Regions from separate parts of the Burkholderia sp. FERM BP-3421 genome, predicted to be linked through region 2. Evidence: predicted binding sites of a transcription regulator. Region 2 holds the regulator's gene; the other holds the start of a gene.
What was found. Region 2 encodes HrcA, which represses chaperone genes, less so after heat shock. Its sites were predicted from a motif close to TTAGCACTCNNNNNNNNNGAGTGCTAA; they were not measured.

Region 1 (7,251 bases), 1.2 Mb from region 2:
AGCGCAGCGCGAAATCGGTGTCGCGCTTCTTGAGCAGATACCACGACGACACGCCGAGCACGAACATCGCGGCCGTGACGTAGCCCGCCGACACGGTGTGCACGAACTTGACCTGCGCGACCGGGTTGAACAGCACGTCGAACAGGCTCGTCAGCTCCATCCGCATGGTCTGGTAGTTGAATTCCGCGCCGACCGGATTGTTCATCCAGCCGTTCGCGACCAGGATCCACAGCGCGGACAGGTTCGAGCCCAGCGCGACGAGGAAGGTGACGAGCAGATGCTTGACCTTGGAGAGGCGGTTCCAGCCGAAGAAGAACAGGCCGACGAAGGTCGATTCGAGGAAGAACGCCATCAGCCCTTCGACGGCGAGCGGCACGCCGAAGATGTCGCCGACATAGTGCGAGTAGTAGGACCAGTTCGTGCCGAACTGGAATTCGAGCGTGATCCCGGTGGTCACGCCCATCGCGAAGTTGATCCCGAACAGCTTGCCCCAGAACTGGGTCATGTCCTTGTAGACCTGTTTGCCGGTCATCACGTAGACGGCTTCCATGATGACGAGGACCCAGGACAGGCCGAGCGTCAGCGGAACGAACAGGAAGTGGTAGAGCGCCGTGATGCCGAACTGCAGACGCGACAGATCGACGACTTCGCTACTTATCATGGTGGTCTCCCTGAGAGGAATCGGAGGCCGGAACCGAGAGCAGCTGCTCGGCGACGGCGGCAGGGGGCAACGACATGTGCCGCGCCTGCGGGTGATTGAAAAACGCGTACTTGAGCGCCATCAGCAAGACCAGCTTGATGGCGAGCACGATCGCGATGTCACGGGCGAGGGTGGGGCCCCGGGCCCAGGCCGCCATGCGCGTCCGCCACCCCGACGGGCCCGCGCGCGGCGCGGCTTTCTTGTTGATGAGTATCACGGCGTATCGGATGCTTGGTTCAGGCAGATTCCTGCCGATTATTCCGGTTCGGGGGCCACTCCATGCATTTGTAGCGCCTTTTGTCCGGATATACCAATTTTACGAGCGGACCGCGAAATCTCTTAGTGCTGCAGTGCGGCACACGGTCGCGAAATCGGCGCGGGAATTTGAGGTGGCTCAACGATTGGGGAGAAAGGCGCGCGCCGGTTGCAACGGCCGGCCGGACTGCTCAAGCCGGCGAGTGAATCGGGCGAAAAAAAACCGCTGCCGGAGGGCAGCGGTTGCGGTGCGGGAGCCGGGAGGCTTACGCGTATTCGGCCAGGGCGGTGCGCATCTTCTTCATCGCGCTGGCCTCGATCTGGCGGATCCGCTCGGCCGAGACGCCGAACTCGGCGGCGAGGTCGTGCAGCGTCGAGCCGCCCGAGCCGTCGTCGTCGACGTTCAGCCAGCGGGCCTCGATGATGCGGCGGCTACGCGCGTCGAGCGCGTCGAGCGCCTGCGCGATGCCGTCGGTTTGCAGCGTGTCGCGCTGGCGCGCGGCGAGCACGGCGGTGGGCTCGCTGTGCGAATCGGCCAGATAGGCGATCGGCGCGTAGGATTCCTCGCCGTCCTCGACCTGGCCTTCGAGCGCGATGTCGCCGCCCGAGAGGCGGGTCTCCATCTCGACCACTTCCTCGCGCTTCACGTTCAGCTCCTGGGCGAGACCGTCGATCTCTTCCGGCGTGAACGCCTGCATGCCTTTCTTGTGGCTGCGCAGGTTGAAGAACAGCTTGCGCTGCGCCTTGGTGGTGGCCACCTTCACCATCCGCCAGTTGCGCAGGATGTATTCGTGGATCTCGGCCTTGATCCAATGGATCGCGTACGACACGAGGCGCACGTTCTGCTCCGGATCGAAGCGCTTGACCGCCTTCATCAGGCCGATGTTGCCTTCCTGGATCAGGTCGCCGTGCGGCAGCCCGTAGCCGAGGTAGTTGCGCGCGATCGACACCACGAGGCGCAGGTGCGACAGCACCAGCCGGCGCGCGGAATCGAGGTTGCTCTGGTCGCGGAACTCGGTGGCGTACCGGCGTTCCTCTTCCGCGCTCAGGAGCGGGATCCGGTTGACCGCCTGGATGTAGGCGTCGATGTTGCCGAGCTGGCCGGGCAGCAGCGACTGCGAAGCGAGCGTCAATGAGCCTGCCGAAGCGGCCGTAGCCGACGCCGGGCTCAGGGTGTTCGGAAGGGTCAGTGCGTTGCTCACGTAGAAAACTCCTGGGGAATCAGGGACTAGCCCCGTTATTGGGCGATTCCGCGGCTCATCTTAGCACTCTCGCCAATTGAGTGCTAATCCTTAGAGGCGACCGGGGCATTCGAGTTCCCATTTTGCTATCGATTTTTGAGTTCCGATAGCAGCTCGACGGAGATTGGGCGAGCGGGGTAAATGGCGGAGGAATATTCGGGAGAAAAGGCAAAGCGTTTTCATTCTTGATGATTTGGAAGCAAACCATTTCGCCTGACGACACCGATCGAAAAAGTCCTTTACCATAAGATTCAGTTGTTTCGAGCCCGTGCTCAAGCAGCGGCGAGGCTCTATGCAATTCAAGCAGCTGGAGTGGGACGGATGAAGAACAAGAACCTGATCCGGGCGGGACGGTACGCGGCGCAGGCGGCCGCGGCACTCGCGCTCTTGAGCGGCTCCGGCGCCGCTTTTGCCGATCGTTGGAGCCTGCAGGCCGGCGGCGGGATCGCCAACCACGACGTGAAGACAGCCGATCTCGGCGTGGTCTGGGATCCGGGCTGGAACGGGTGGGCAATCGGCGGCTGGCACTTCGCGTTCGTCCTCGAGGGGCACGTGTCGAACTGGTGGTATCAGGGCGATCATGCGGTCCACGGCAATATCGTCGAAGTCGGCGCGACGCCCGTGTTCCGCTTCATCAAAAGCTCGGGCGCGATCCGCCCGTTCCTCGAGGCCGGCGCGGGCATCCGCTTCCTGTCGCATCCGACCATCTCCACGCACTTCACGATGTCGTCCTCGTTCCAGTTCGCGGACATGGTCGGAATCGGCGCGCAATTCGGCAATCGTCAGCAGTATCAGGCCGGCTTCCGCTTCCAGCACCTGTCCAATGCGGGTATCAAAGAGCCGAATCCTGGTATAAATTTCAGCCAGCTCTACGTGCAATACAACTTCTGATTCCGATCGACGCGCGACAGCGCGGTTGCAGGCGAGGAGTGTGGCGATGGTGGCGAAGGTGATCGATGCGATACGCGCGCTCGAGCGCGACCGGTTCCGCGCGATGGTCGACGGCGACGGCGAGGCGCTCGACGTCCTGCTGTCGGACAAGGTCTGCTACGTCCATACGAATGGCAAGCGCGAGAGCAAGCAGCAGTTCATCGACGCGATCACGGCGGGCCGTCGCCGCTATCGCCAGATCGAGATCCAGTCGCAGGACGTGCTGCCGGTCGGCGACGAGACCTTCATCGTGACGGGCCGCGCGCTGATCGAGATGGAGGCCAACAACGGCGGCCTCGTGTTCCCGATCGCGTACACCGCCGTGCAGACCCAGGAGAGCGGCAAGTGGCGTCTCCTGGCATGGCAGGCGACCCGATGCGCGACCGAGACATAGGCGCTCGTCGCGCCTCTTCTCATGTCTCGCGCGAAGCGGCCGGTTCGGCCGCTTGTCCTGTGCCCATGCGCCGCGGGTGACGCGGCGCGCGGGAGGCGCGCATCGGGCCGGCTTCGAGCCGGGCTCAAGCCGCCGCGCGGCGATCCGCGCGGCTCCATTCCGAACGGTTGATCGCGCTCGCGACCGCGTCGATCGCGGCGACCACCGCGTGCTCGTGCACGCCGACCCCGTGGCGCAGCGCCGCGCCGCGCACCTTGCAGCCGACGAAGACCGCCGTGCGGCCATCCGCCGCGCGCACCACCTCGCACGACGCCAGCTCCATCGCGGTGCCGCCCGCCGCCGCGAAGCCGGCGACCGCGCGTTCGGCCGCGACGGTCGGCGTCGCGTCGACGGGCACCGCGCAGGCGGTCGAGATGTCGCGATCGTGCCAGCGCACGGTGCCGCCCGCGCGTGCGGCGGGGCCGGCGGGTTCGAGGTATTCGCGGGCGAACAGCGCGCAGATCGCCTCGCCCGTCACTTCCTCGCCCGAACGATCGGCGAGCGCCTGCACCGCGTGGCTGAATTCGATCTGCACGCGACGCGGCGGCGTGAAGCCGAGGCCGCGTTCCAGCAGGAAGGTCGCGCCGCCCTTGCCGGACTGGCTGTTCACGCGGATCACGGCGTCGTAGCTGCGGCCGAGGTCGGCGGGATCGATCGGCAGGTACGGCACTTCCCAGATCGCGTCGGCCTGCTGCTGCGCGAAGCCCTTGCGGATCGCATCCTGGTGCGAGCCGGAGAAGGCGGTGAATACGAGGTCGCCCGCGTACGGATGACGCGGATGGACCGGGATCTGGTTGCAGCGTTCGACCACGCGGCGCACCGCGTCGATGTCCGAGAAGTCGAGGCCCGGGTCGATGCCCTGCGTGTACAGGTTGAGCGCGAGCGTGACGAGGTCGACGTTGCCGGTGCGTTCGCCGTTGCCGAACAGGCAGCCCTCGATGCGGTCCGCGCCGGCGAGGAGCGCCAGCTCCGCCGCGGCGACGGCGGTGCCGCGATCGTTGTGCGGATGCACGGACAGCACGATGCTGTCGCGGTAGCCGAGGTTGCGGTCCATCCATTCGATCTGGTCGGCGAATACGTTCGGCATCGCGGCTTCGACGGTGGCGGGCAGATTGACGATCATCTTGTGATCGCGCGTCGGCCGCCAGGTCTGCGCGACGGCGTCGCACACCTCGCGCGCGAACGGCAGCTCGCTCATGCTGAAGGTCTCGGGCGAGTACTGGTAGGTCCAGCGGGTGCCCGGCCGCGCCTGCGCGTGTTCCTTGATGAGCCGCGTGCCGTCGACCGCGAGCGCCTTCACCTCGTCCTTCGAGAGGCCGAACACGATGCGCCGGAACGACGGGCAGATCGCGTTGTACAGATGCACGATCGCGCGCGGCACGCCGTCGAGGGCCTCGAAGGTGCGCGCGATCAGGTCCTCGCGCGATTGCACGAGCACTTCGATCGTCACGTCGTCGGGGATGCGCCGTTCGTCGATGAGCTTGCGCACGAAATCGAAGTCGGTTTGCGACGCCGAGGGAAAACCGACTTCGATCTCCTTGAAACCGATCGCGACCAGCATGTCGAAGCATTCGAGCTTCTGTTCGATGCTCATCGGTTCGATCAGGGACTGGTTGCCGTCGCGCAGATCGGTGCTCATCCAGATCGGCGCGCGTTCGATGGCGCGGGTCGGCCACTTGCGTCCGTGGAGACGGACAGGCTCGAACGGTCGGTATTTCTCGGCGGGGTTGCGCTTCATCTTGGCCTCGTGGCGGTAAGTCGCGAGCGAAGAGGGGCGGCATGGGCGTCGGTGGACGCGGCCTGCGCAAGGTCGCGCTCGATCGCGCGGCGATGCGGGGTTTCTTCGCGGATCGCCCGACGGATAGACGGACGAAGGCTAACGACTACGGGTTAAAAAACAGCGAGAAGGAACTGCGAGGAACTGCTAAGGAGGGACCGTGCGGACAAATGCACGGCGCTACGACAGCTTTACGCTAGTCGTAGCGATAGCGGCCGCGCTAGGCGGCCGGAAGTAATTCGGAGGGTGTTCTGGAAGGAACGCATAGGGCAACTCTATGCGAAGACCGCGCATGCTGTCAATCGCGCCGCGTGCGCGTTGCATCGCGAGAAAATGGCGACGGATGTCGCGGAACGGCCGCGTGGCCGGCGCGGCCGGCGTATCAGGCGGCGATCCGCGTGAGTCGCGCGATCAGCTCGACCTGGCGCGCGACCGTGTCCGGCACCGGGACGTCGCCGCGCAGCACCGCGTCTGTCCACGCGGCGGTGGTGGCCGCGTCGCGCGCCGCGGGCAGGTCGACGGGCGCCGCATCGGCCGCCGCGCGTTCCGGCTCGATCAGCGTGTCGCAGCGGCCGTCGTGCAGCCAGTCGACCTGCACCTGGCGGCGCGTGTCGGCGACCGCCTCGCCCTCGGTGCCGCGCGCGAGCAGCGCGCCGCCCGCGGCGACCTCGGGATGCCCGGTGAACAGCTGCGCGAGGCTCTCGCGATAGGGCGGATGCGTATAGTTGACGAGCCGCAGGCCGGCCGGCTCGAACGGCTGCAGGATCTTCACGAGCGTATGCGTCGAATTGCGCACGCCGAGCACGCGGCGCATCGCGAGCAGGCGTGCGAGCGGCGGCGCGAGCAGCGTGATCGGCGCGAACGCGACGCGGCGTTCGGCGAGGGTGTCCTCGATCTCGTCGTGCGAGCGCGCCGCGGGGATCGACAGCGCGGCGAAGATTTCCGCGCTCGTCACGCGGCCGGGATCCTCGGTGACGCCGTGCACGAGCACGGGCACGCCTTCGCGCGCGAGCAGCAGCGCGAGCAGCGGCACCAGGTTCGCCTGCTTGCGCGCGCCGTTGTAGCTCGGGATCGAGACCGGGCGGAACGCGCCGTCGCGGACCCGCAGCGGCTCGAACGACGCATGCGCGGCGGCGAGCATCGCCGCCAGTTCGTCGGCGGTCTCGCCCTTCAGGCGATACGCGATCAGGATCGCGCCCAGTTCCGCGTCGGAGACCCGGCCGTCGAGCATCGCCCGGTACAGCGCGAAGGTGTCGTCGGCCGACAGCGCGCGCGCGCCGTGCGGTCCGCGGCCGATTTCCTTGATGAAGCGGGCGCACGGAAAGGGGGCGGTGTCGTGGGAGTCGGTCATCGGCATGCGGGGCGGCGCGGCGGCGGGCGTCGCGAGGGTCAGTGGGATTCCATTCAGTACCGTATTTGCGGCGTTCTGGCAAGTTGACGGCGCGCGCAGCCGGGCGTGGAATGCGGCTACACTTGGCTCCCCCAGCCGCACGGCGCGGCGGTCATACGGACCGGGTTCGCCGCCCGGCCGGCGCAAGGAGACAGACAGATGAAGCTGTACAGCTATTTCCGGAGTTCGGCGTCGTATCGGGTGCGTATCGCGCTGAACCTGAAGCAGCGCACGTACGAGTACGTGCCCGTGCACATGCTGCGCGACGGCGGCCAGCAGCTGAAGGACGAATACCGCGCACTGAATCCGGACGGGATCGTGCCGACCTTCGTCGACGGCGAGGCGACGCTTCAGCAATCGCTCGCGATCATCGAGTACCTGGAGGAAGCCTATCCGGAGCCGCCGCTGCTGCCGAAGGCGGCGCTCGACCGCGCCTATGTGCGGGCGATCGCGCTGCAGATCGCGTGCGAGATCCACCCGCTCGACAACCTGCGCGTGCTCAAGTACCTGAAACATGCGCTCGGC
Region 2 (7,251 bases):
CGTATACGCTTGCGCCGTTGTTCGGCGACCGGCCGGGCGCGCGCGGTTACCGGATCAAGCGTAGCGACGGCACGCTGCTGTGGCTCGAGTTCCGCCAGCCGCTGCGGGGTTTCGACGACTGGAAGGCGAACGATCCGTTCGTCAACGGTGTGATCGTGCGGATCGTCGAGCACAAGAGCGGCAAGGTGCTCAACACGCTGGTCGACGCGACACCGGGCAGCGCCAACGGAATGAAGGACGCACCGCTGATGCCGGGCCACTCGTTGCACGATACGCTGTCGGGCAAGATCATCACGGTGAGCTCGCTCGGACCGGATGGCGCTGTGGTGGAGGTGAGGAACGATGGCTTGTTGCTGCCGGAGGCGTCGATCACGGGCCCGCAGCAGGCCGATGCGAACGCGACGGTCACGCTGTCCGGCGCGGCGTCGGTGGGCGAGCGGCTGCAATACCAATGGCGCGCGCCGGTGGGCATCACGCTGAAGCCGGCTGGCAGCAGCGCGAGCTTCGTCGCGCCGGCGGCCGACAAGGAGCGCGACTACGCGTTCGGATTGACCGTGACCAATGACAAGGGCTATGCGGCCAACGCGACACATGTGGTCAAGGTGAAGGCGCAGGAGACGGTCGCGCCGCCGCGCGCGGCGATCAGCGGGCCGGCGAACGCCGCGGGCGGCGAGCGTGTGACGCTGTCGGGCGCGCAGTCGACCGGCAAGGGGCTGGGCTATGCATGGACCAGCCTGTCGGGCGTCGCGCTGACGCAGAACGGCGCAAACGCGAGCTTTGTCGCGCCGAAGGCCGAGGTCGAGCGCAACCACGATTTCCGCCTGACGGTGACCGATGAGCTGAACCGCAAGTCGGAAGCGGTACACCGCGTGACGGTGCGGGCCGATGCCGGGCAGGCCGTGCCCGCGTGGGAGGCGAAGCGGACCTACGCGACGCCGTGCGAGAAGGTTGCGTATGGCGGCAAGACCTGGATGAACGGCTGGTGGGTGCTCGGCGACGTGCCTGGCCAGGGCGGCGAATGGGGCCCATGGCGTGAGTTGGGCGTGGCCAACATGCACGGGCAATGCAAGGGTAAGTAAGGATGCGCTGAAGACGCGACGCGACGGGGCGGCCGGGCGCGCCGGCCGCGTCGCAGCGGGGCGCCTGGATTGGGTATGGCCGGTCGGTTGCGCGGGTAGTGGCGGTGCGGCTGGTCACAGGCACGGCCGGTCGGAAACACGGCCCGTGTCGCGGGCCCATCCTCAGGCGGCGAGCATTTCCTTCGCGTGCTTGCGCGTGGTCGCGGTGATCTCCAGGCCGCCCAGCATCCGCGCGATTTCCTCGATCCGGTTCGCCTTGTCGAGCGGCACGACGGTCGACACGGTGCCGCCGTTCGCGTCCGCACCCTTCGCGACCTGATGGTGCTGGTCGCCGCGCGCGGCCACTTGCGGCAGGTGGGTCACGCACAGCACCTGGCGGATCTGGCCGAGCTGGTGCAGCAGGCGGCCGACCACTTCGGCGACGCCGCCGCCGATGCCGGTGTCCACTTCGTCGAAGATCAGGGTCGGCGTCGGGCTGGCCGCGCTCGCGATCACCGCGAGCGCGAGGCTGATCCGCGCCAGCTCCCCGCCCGAGGCGACCTTCGCGAGCGGCCGCAGCGGCACGCCCGAGTGGCCGGCGACGCGGAACTCGACCTGTTCGAGCCCGTGCGCGCCGCCGTCCGCGAGCGGCACGAGCGCGACCTCGAAGCTGCCGCCCGCCATCGACAACTCCTGCATGCCGGTGGTGACGGCCGCGCCGAGCGCCTTCGCGGCCTGCGCGCGCGCCTTCGACAGCCGTTTCGCATCGACCAGGTAGGCGTCGTGCGCTTTCGCGGCGACGGCCTCGAGCGCGCCGAGGTCGGCGGCCGCGTCGAGCGCGGCGAGCTGCGCGCGGCGCGCGGCGTGCTCGGCGTGCAGCGTGTCGGGCGGCAGGCGGAACTTGCGCGCCGTCGAATGCAGCGCGTCGAGGCGGGTCTCGACCTGGGCGAGCCGGTCGGGATCGAGGTCGAGCCGCTGCGCGTAGTGCGACAGCGAATACGCGGCTTCCTGCAGCTGGATCTCCGCCGGTTCGAGCGAGGCGAGCGCGTCGTGCAGCGCGGCGTCGTATTCGGCGAGCCCGCGCAGCTTCGAGACGATCGCGCCGAGCTGGGTCAGCATCGCGTCGTCCGACTCGGACAGCGCGCCGAGCGCCGCCTGCACGCCGTCGATCAGGTTCGCCGAGTGCGACAGGCGGCGATGCTCGGCGCCGATCTCCTCCCATTCGCCGGGCTGCGGCGCGAGCTTGTCGAGCTCGGCGAGCTGCCATGCGAGCTTCTCGCGTTCGAGCTGGCGCTCGCGCTCGTGCGCGCGCGCGGCGTCGATCGCCTGGGTCGCGTCGCGCCACACGCGCCAGCCGCGCGCGACGGCGGCCGCATCGGCGACGAGGCCCGCGTGCGTGTCGAACAGCTCGCGCTGCGCTTCCGGCCGCATCAGCAACTGGTGCGCGTGCTGGCCGTGGATGTCGACCAGCATCTCGCCGACCTCGCGCAGTTGGGCGAGGGTCGCGCTGGTGCCGTTGATGAAGGCGCGCGAGCGGCCGTTCGCGTCGACCACGCGGCGCAGCATCACGACGTCGTCGGCGACGAACGCATGCTCGTCGAGCCAGCGCACGACCCGGTCGTGCGGGGTGAATTCGGCGCTGATGTCGGCGCGCGTGCAGCCCGTCCGCACGACGCTCGCGTCGGCGCGTTCGCCGAGCGCGAGCGCGAGCGCGTCGATCAGGATCGATTTGCCCGCGCCGGTCTCGCCGGAGAAGACGGTGAAACCGCGCTCGAATTCGAGGTCGAGCGCGGCGACGATGACGAAGTCGCGGATCGAGAGATGACGAAGCATGAGGGGCTGTGCGGGAGAAGGCGTCAGGACGCCGGGTCGTCGTCGAGCGACGGATGTTCGTTCCAGTGCAGCTTCTTGCGCAGCGTCGCGTAGTAGCTGTAGCCGACCGGATGCAGGAACGGCACGGTGTGCTTCGAGCGGCGCACCTCGATCGAGTCGTTCAGCTCGAGCGCGGTGAACGACTGCATGTCGAAGTTCACGTTCACGTCGCGCCCGCCGATGATCTGGATCCGCACCCGGGAGTCGTCGGGCAGCACGATCGGCCGGTTCGACAGCGCGTGGGGCGCGATCGGCACGAGCACGATGCCCTGCAGCTGCGGATGCAGGATCGGGCCGGACGAGGACAGCGCGTAGGCGGTCGAGCCGGTCGGCGTGGCGACGATCAGGCCGTCGGAGCGCTGGTTGTACATGAAGCGGCCGTCGACCGACACGCGCAGCTCCGCCATCCCGGAGAAGCCGCTGCGGTTGACGACCACGTCGTTGAAGGCGAGCGCGTGGTAGATCGGCTCGCCGTCGCGCATGATGCGGGCCTCCAGCAGCGTGCGCTCCTCGCGCTCGAAGCTGCCGGTCAGCATCATCGGCACCAGCTCCTGCATGTCCGACGCGGAAATGTCGGTGATGAAGCCCAGCCGGCCGTGGTTGATGCCGATCAACGGGGTCTTGTAAGGTGCGAGCTGGCGGCAGATGCCGAGCATCGTGCCGTCGCCGCCCAGCACCACCGCCACGTCGGCGCGCGCGCCGATCTCGGCCGGGGTGAGGGCCGGGTAGCCGGTGATACCGGTTCCGTGCGCGGTGTCGGCCTCGAACACGACCTCGAAGCCGCGCTTCGCGATGCAGGCGGCGAGCGCGGCGAGCGGCTCGACGATGCCGGGCGTGTTGCTGCGCCCCACGAGCGCGACGGTATGGAACTGATTGCCGGTTTTCATGCCGGCATTACACCATAGCTCGATGACGAAAAGAACCGCTCGGCGCGCCGGCGCGCCGTTCGGCCGGGTTGCGCCGCGCTCGCGGCCGAGGCCGGGTTGCGCTAGAATTTTTCCCCATGCTAGATCCCCGCGCACGAACTCTCCTCAAGACGCTGATCGAACGGTATATCGCCGACGGTCAGCCGGTCGGCTCGCGCACGCTGTCGCGGCATTCAGGGCTGGAACTGAGCCCGGCCACGATCCGCAACGTGATGTCGGACCTGGAGGAGCTGGGGCTGGTCTCGAGCCCGCATACGTCGGCCGGCCGCGTGCCGACGCCGCGCGGCTACCGGCTGTTCGTCGACACCATGCTGACGGTCGAGGCGCCGGACGCGGTCACCCGGCTCGTGCAGGCCACGCTGCAGGCGGGCGAGCCGCAGAAGGTGGTGGCGGCCGCGGCGGGCGTGCTGTCGAGCCTGTCGCAGTTCGCCGGGGTCGTGCTGACCCCGCGCCGCAGCCACGTGTTCAAGCAGGTCGAGTTCATGCGGCTGTCGGACAAGCGGATCCTGCTCATCATCGTCACGCCGGAAGGCGACGTGCAGAACCGCATGATGGCGACCCAGCGCGACTACTCGCCGGCCCAGCTGACCGAGGCGTCGAACTACATCAACGCGCATTTCGCGGGTTTGTCGTTCGACGAGGTGCGGCGCCGGCTGCGCGAGGAGATCGACCAGCTGCGCGGCGACATGACCGCGCTGATGCACGCGGCCGTCACCGCGAGCACCGAGGTGCCGGACGAAGAGGATACGGTGCTGATTTCCGGCGAGCGCAACCTGCTGGAAGTGGCCGACCTGTCGTCCGACATGGCGCGGCTGCGCAAGCTGTTCGACGTGTTCGACCAGAAGACGAGCCTCCTGCAACTGCTCGACGTGTCGAGCCACGCGCAGGGGGTGCAGATCTTCATCGGCGGCGAATCGACGCTGGTGCCGATCGAGGAGATGAGCGTCGTGACGGCGCCGTACGAGGTCAACGGCACGATCGTCGGCACGCTCGGCGTGATCGGGCCGACCCGGATGGCCTACAACCGGGTGATTCCGATCGTCGACATCACCGCGCGGCTCCTGTCGCTGACCCTGAGCCAGCAGTAGCCGGGCGCCCGCCCGAGCCGGCCCGCTATAATGTGTTTCGTTCGATTTGGTGCTCCGGCACGTCCTGCCCATGCGTTTTGATCTCGAACCGCCGTCGCACGCCGCGGCGGCCCATCGCGTCGCGGTGCTGCTGATCAACCTCGGTACGCCCGACGAGCCGACGCCCCGCGCGGTGCGCCGCTACCTCGCCCAGTTCCTGTCCGACCCGCGCGTGGTCGAGATTCCCCGGGCCGTCTGGCAGGTGATCCTGCGCACGCTGGTGCTGCCGCTGCGCGGCCGCGCGTCGGCGAAGAAATATGCGTCCGTCTGGCTGCCCGAGGGCTCGCCGCTGCGCGTCCATACCGAGCGCCAGGTCGAGGGCCTGCGGCCGCTGTTCGCCGCGAACGGCTATCAGGTGCTGGTCGACTACGCGATGCGCTACGGCACCCCCTCGATCGGCACGGTGCTGTCGCAGCTGCGCCGCGCGGGCGCCGAGCGCGTGCTGCTGCTGCCCCTGTACCCGCAGTATTCGGCCTCGACCACCGCCACCGCGTTCGACGACGCGTTCGTCGCGCTGCGCCGCATGCGCAACCAGCCCGAGGTGCGCACGGTGCGCCACTACGCGGACCATCCGGCCTATATCCACGCGCTGGCCGAGCAGGTGCGCCACTACTGGGACGCGCACGGCCGCCCCGATTTCGCCGCCGGCGACAAGCTCGTGCTGAGCTTCCACGGCGTGCCGAAGCGCACGCTCGACCTCGGCGATCCCTATCACGACCAGTGCCAGCAGACGGCCGCGCTGCTGATCACGGCGCTCGGGCTCACCACGCTCGAATGCCGGGTCACGTTCCAGTCGCGCTTCGGCAAGGCGGAATGGCTGCAGCCCTATACGGAGCCGACGCTGCGCGAGCTGGGCGAGGCCGGGGTGCGCCGCGCGGACGTGTTCTGCCCGGGCTTCACCGCCGATTGCCTGGAGACGATCGAGGAGATCGGCATGGAGGTGCGCGACGCGTTCCTCGGCGCGGGCGGCAAGGCGTTCCACCGGATCCCGTGCCTGAACGCGTCGCCCGCGTGGATCGCGGCGCTCGGCGAGATCGCGGCGGAAAACCTGCAAGGCTGGCCGGTGCGGCCGGTCGCGCACACCGAGGCGATGGCCTGACGCGATGAACTACCGGATCTCGACCGAACCCGGCGCGCGGCTGCGCATCGACAAGTGGCTGTGGGCCGCGCGTTTCTTCAAGACCCGCTCGCTCGCGGCCGACGCGGTCGACAAGGGGCGGGTGCGGATCGGCGGGGCGGCCGTCAAGCCGTCGAAGGAAGTGCGGGTCGGCGACCAGGTGGAGATCGCGATCGAAAGCGTGGTCTGGCAGGTCGACGTGCTCGGGGTGTGCGACACGCGCGGGCCGGCGAGCGTCGCCCAGCAGCTCTACGCGGAAACCGCGGCGGGCCGCGAGCGCAGGCTCGCCGAGCAGGAGCGCCGCCGGAACTTCCGGGAACCCGCGGCGGAACTGCACGGGCGGCCGACCAAGCGCGACCGGCGGATCATCGACAAACTTTCGGGTGAGCGCTGAACATCTGGTCGAAGGTGGCGCGCGCGCTGCCGTATTCGGTGGTGCGCTCGGTCACGGCGCCGGACAGGCAGATGGTCGTGGTGCCCGCAATGAGTACCAGGGCGACCATCGAGATGGCAAAGGTCAGTTTCACGGTACTCCCCTCGAGAAGACGGGTGAAAACGCGGCCACGGGATCGATGTCAGGCATTCGTCAGGGCAGGGCATCCCTGCTCTTCAGGCTGCCTGACTGGAGTGTAGTGCAGGGGCCCGCCCGGCTGCTAGAGGCGGCCGCGTAAGGGTTGTTACCGCGGGTTTCCGCCCGCCGCACGGGCGTTCGGTCGCGCACCGGCGCGGTGACGGGCTGCCGGGAAACGGTGCGTCGCGCGGACAAAGACCCTCTTGAAATTGTTGTCTTGGGCCCCATTTGCACTATCGTTGTGCGGCCTCCGGCCGGCGTGGCTCGAACCGCGCGGCGGGACGCCGTTTTGGCTTTAACCTCTAACACGACTTTTCAGCGACATGGAAAACACGCAAGAGAACCCGGCTGGCCAGACGGCCGACGAAACCGGCCGCGACCCGGCCGCCGCCGAGGCCGCCCAGGCCGCCGACGCCGCGCCCGCTGCCGAAGCCGCGCTCGCCGAGGCCCAAGCCAAGATCGTCGAGCTGCAGGAAGGCTTCCTGCGCGCGAAGGCCGAGACCGAGAACGTGCGCCGCCGTGCGCAGGACGACGTGTCGAAGGCGCACAAGTTCGCGATCGAGAGCTTCGCGGAGAACCT

Region 1: the regulator HrcA is predicted to act here: its motif matches at 2,218-2,244, upstream of rpoH (RNA polymerase sigma factor RpoH).

The regions. Positions count from the first base shown of each region.
Region 1 covers NZ_CP117782.1:2,604,942-2,612,192, reverse strand. The annotation lists gene Bsp3421_RS27770 (cytochrome ubiquinol oxidase subunit I) at 1-661, opposite strand, end outside; gene cydP (cytochrome oxidase putative small subunit CydP) at 651-917, opposite strand; gene rpoH (RNA polymerase sigma factor RpoH) at 1,222-2,157, opposite strand; gene Bsp3421_RS27755 (acyloxyacyl hydrolase) at 2,518-3,087, shown strand; gene Bsp3421_RS27750 (nuclear transport factor 2 family protein) at 3,134-3,520, shown strand; gene leuA (2-isopropylmalate synthase) at 3,645-5,297, opposite strand; gene ybiB (DNA-binding protein YbiB) at 5,719-6,687, opposite strand; gene maiA (maleylacetoacetate isomerase) at 6,886-7,251, shown strand, end outside.
Region 2 covers NZ_CP117782.1:3,771,287-3,778,537, forward strand. The annotation lists gene Bsp3421_RS33255 (carbohydrate-binding protein) at 1-1,079, shown strand, start outside; gene recN (DNA repair protein RecN) at 1,242-2,891, opposite strand; gene Bsp3421_RS33265 (NAD kinase) at 2,915-3,817, opposite strand; gene hrcA (heat-inducible transcriptional repressor HrcA) at 3,934-4,944, shown strand; gene hemH (ferrochelatase) at 5,015-6,082, shown strand; gene Bsp3421_RS33280 (RNA-binding S4 domain-containing protein) at 6,087-6,494, shown strand; gene Bsp3421_RS33285 (hypothetical protein) at 6,466-6,627, opposite strand; gene grpE (nucleotide exchange factor GrpE) at 6,995-7,251, shown strand, end outside.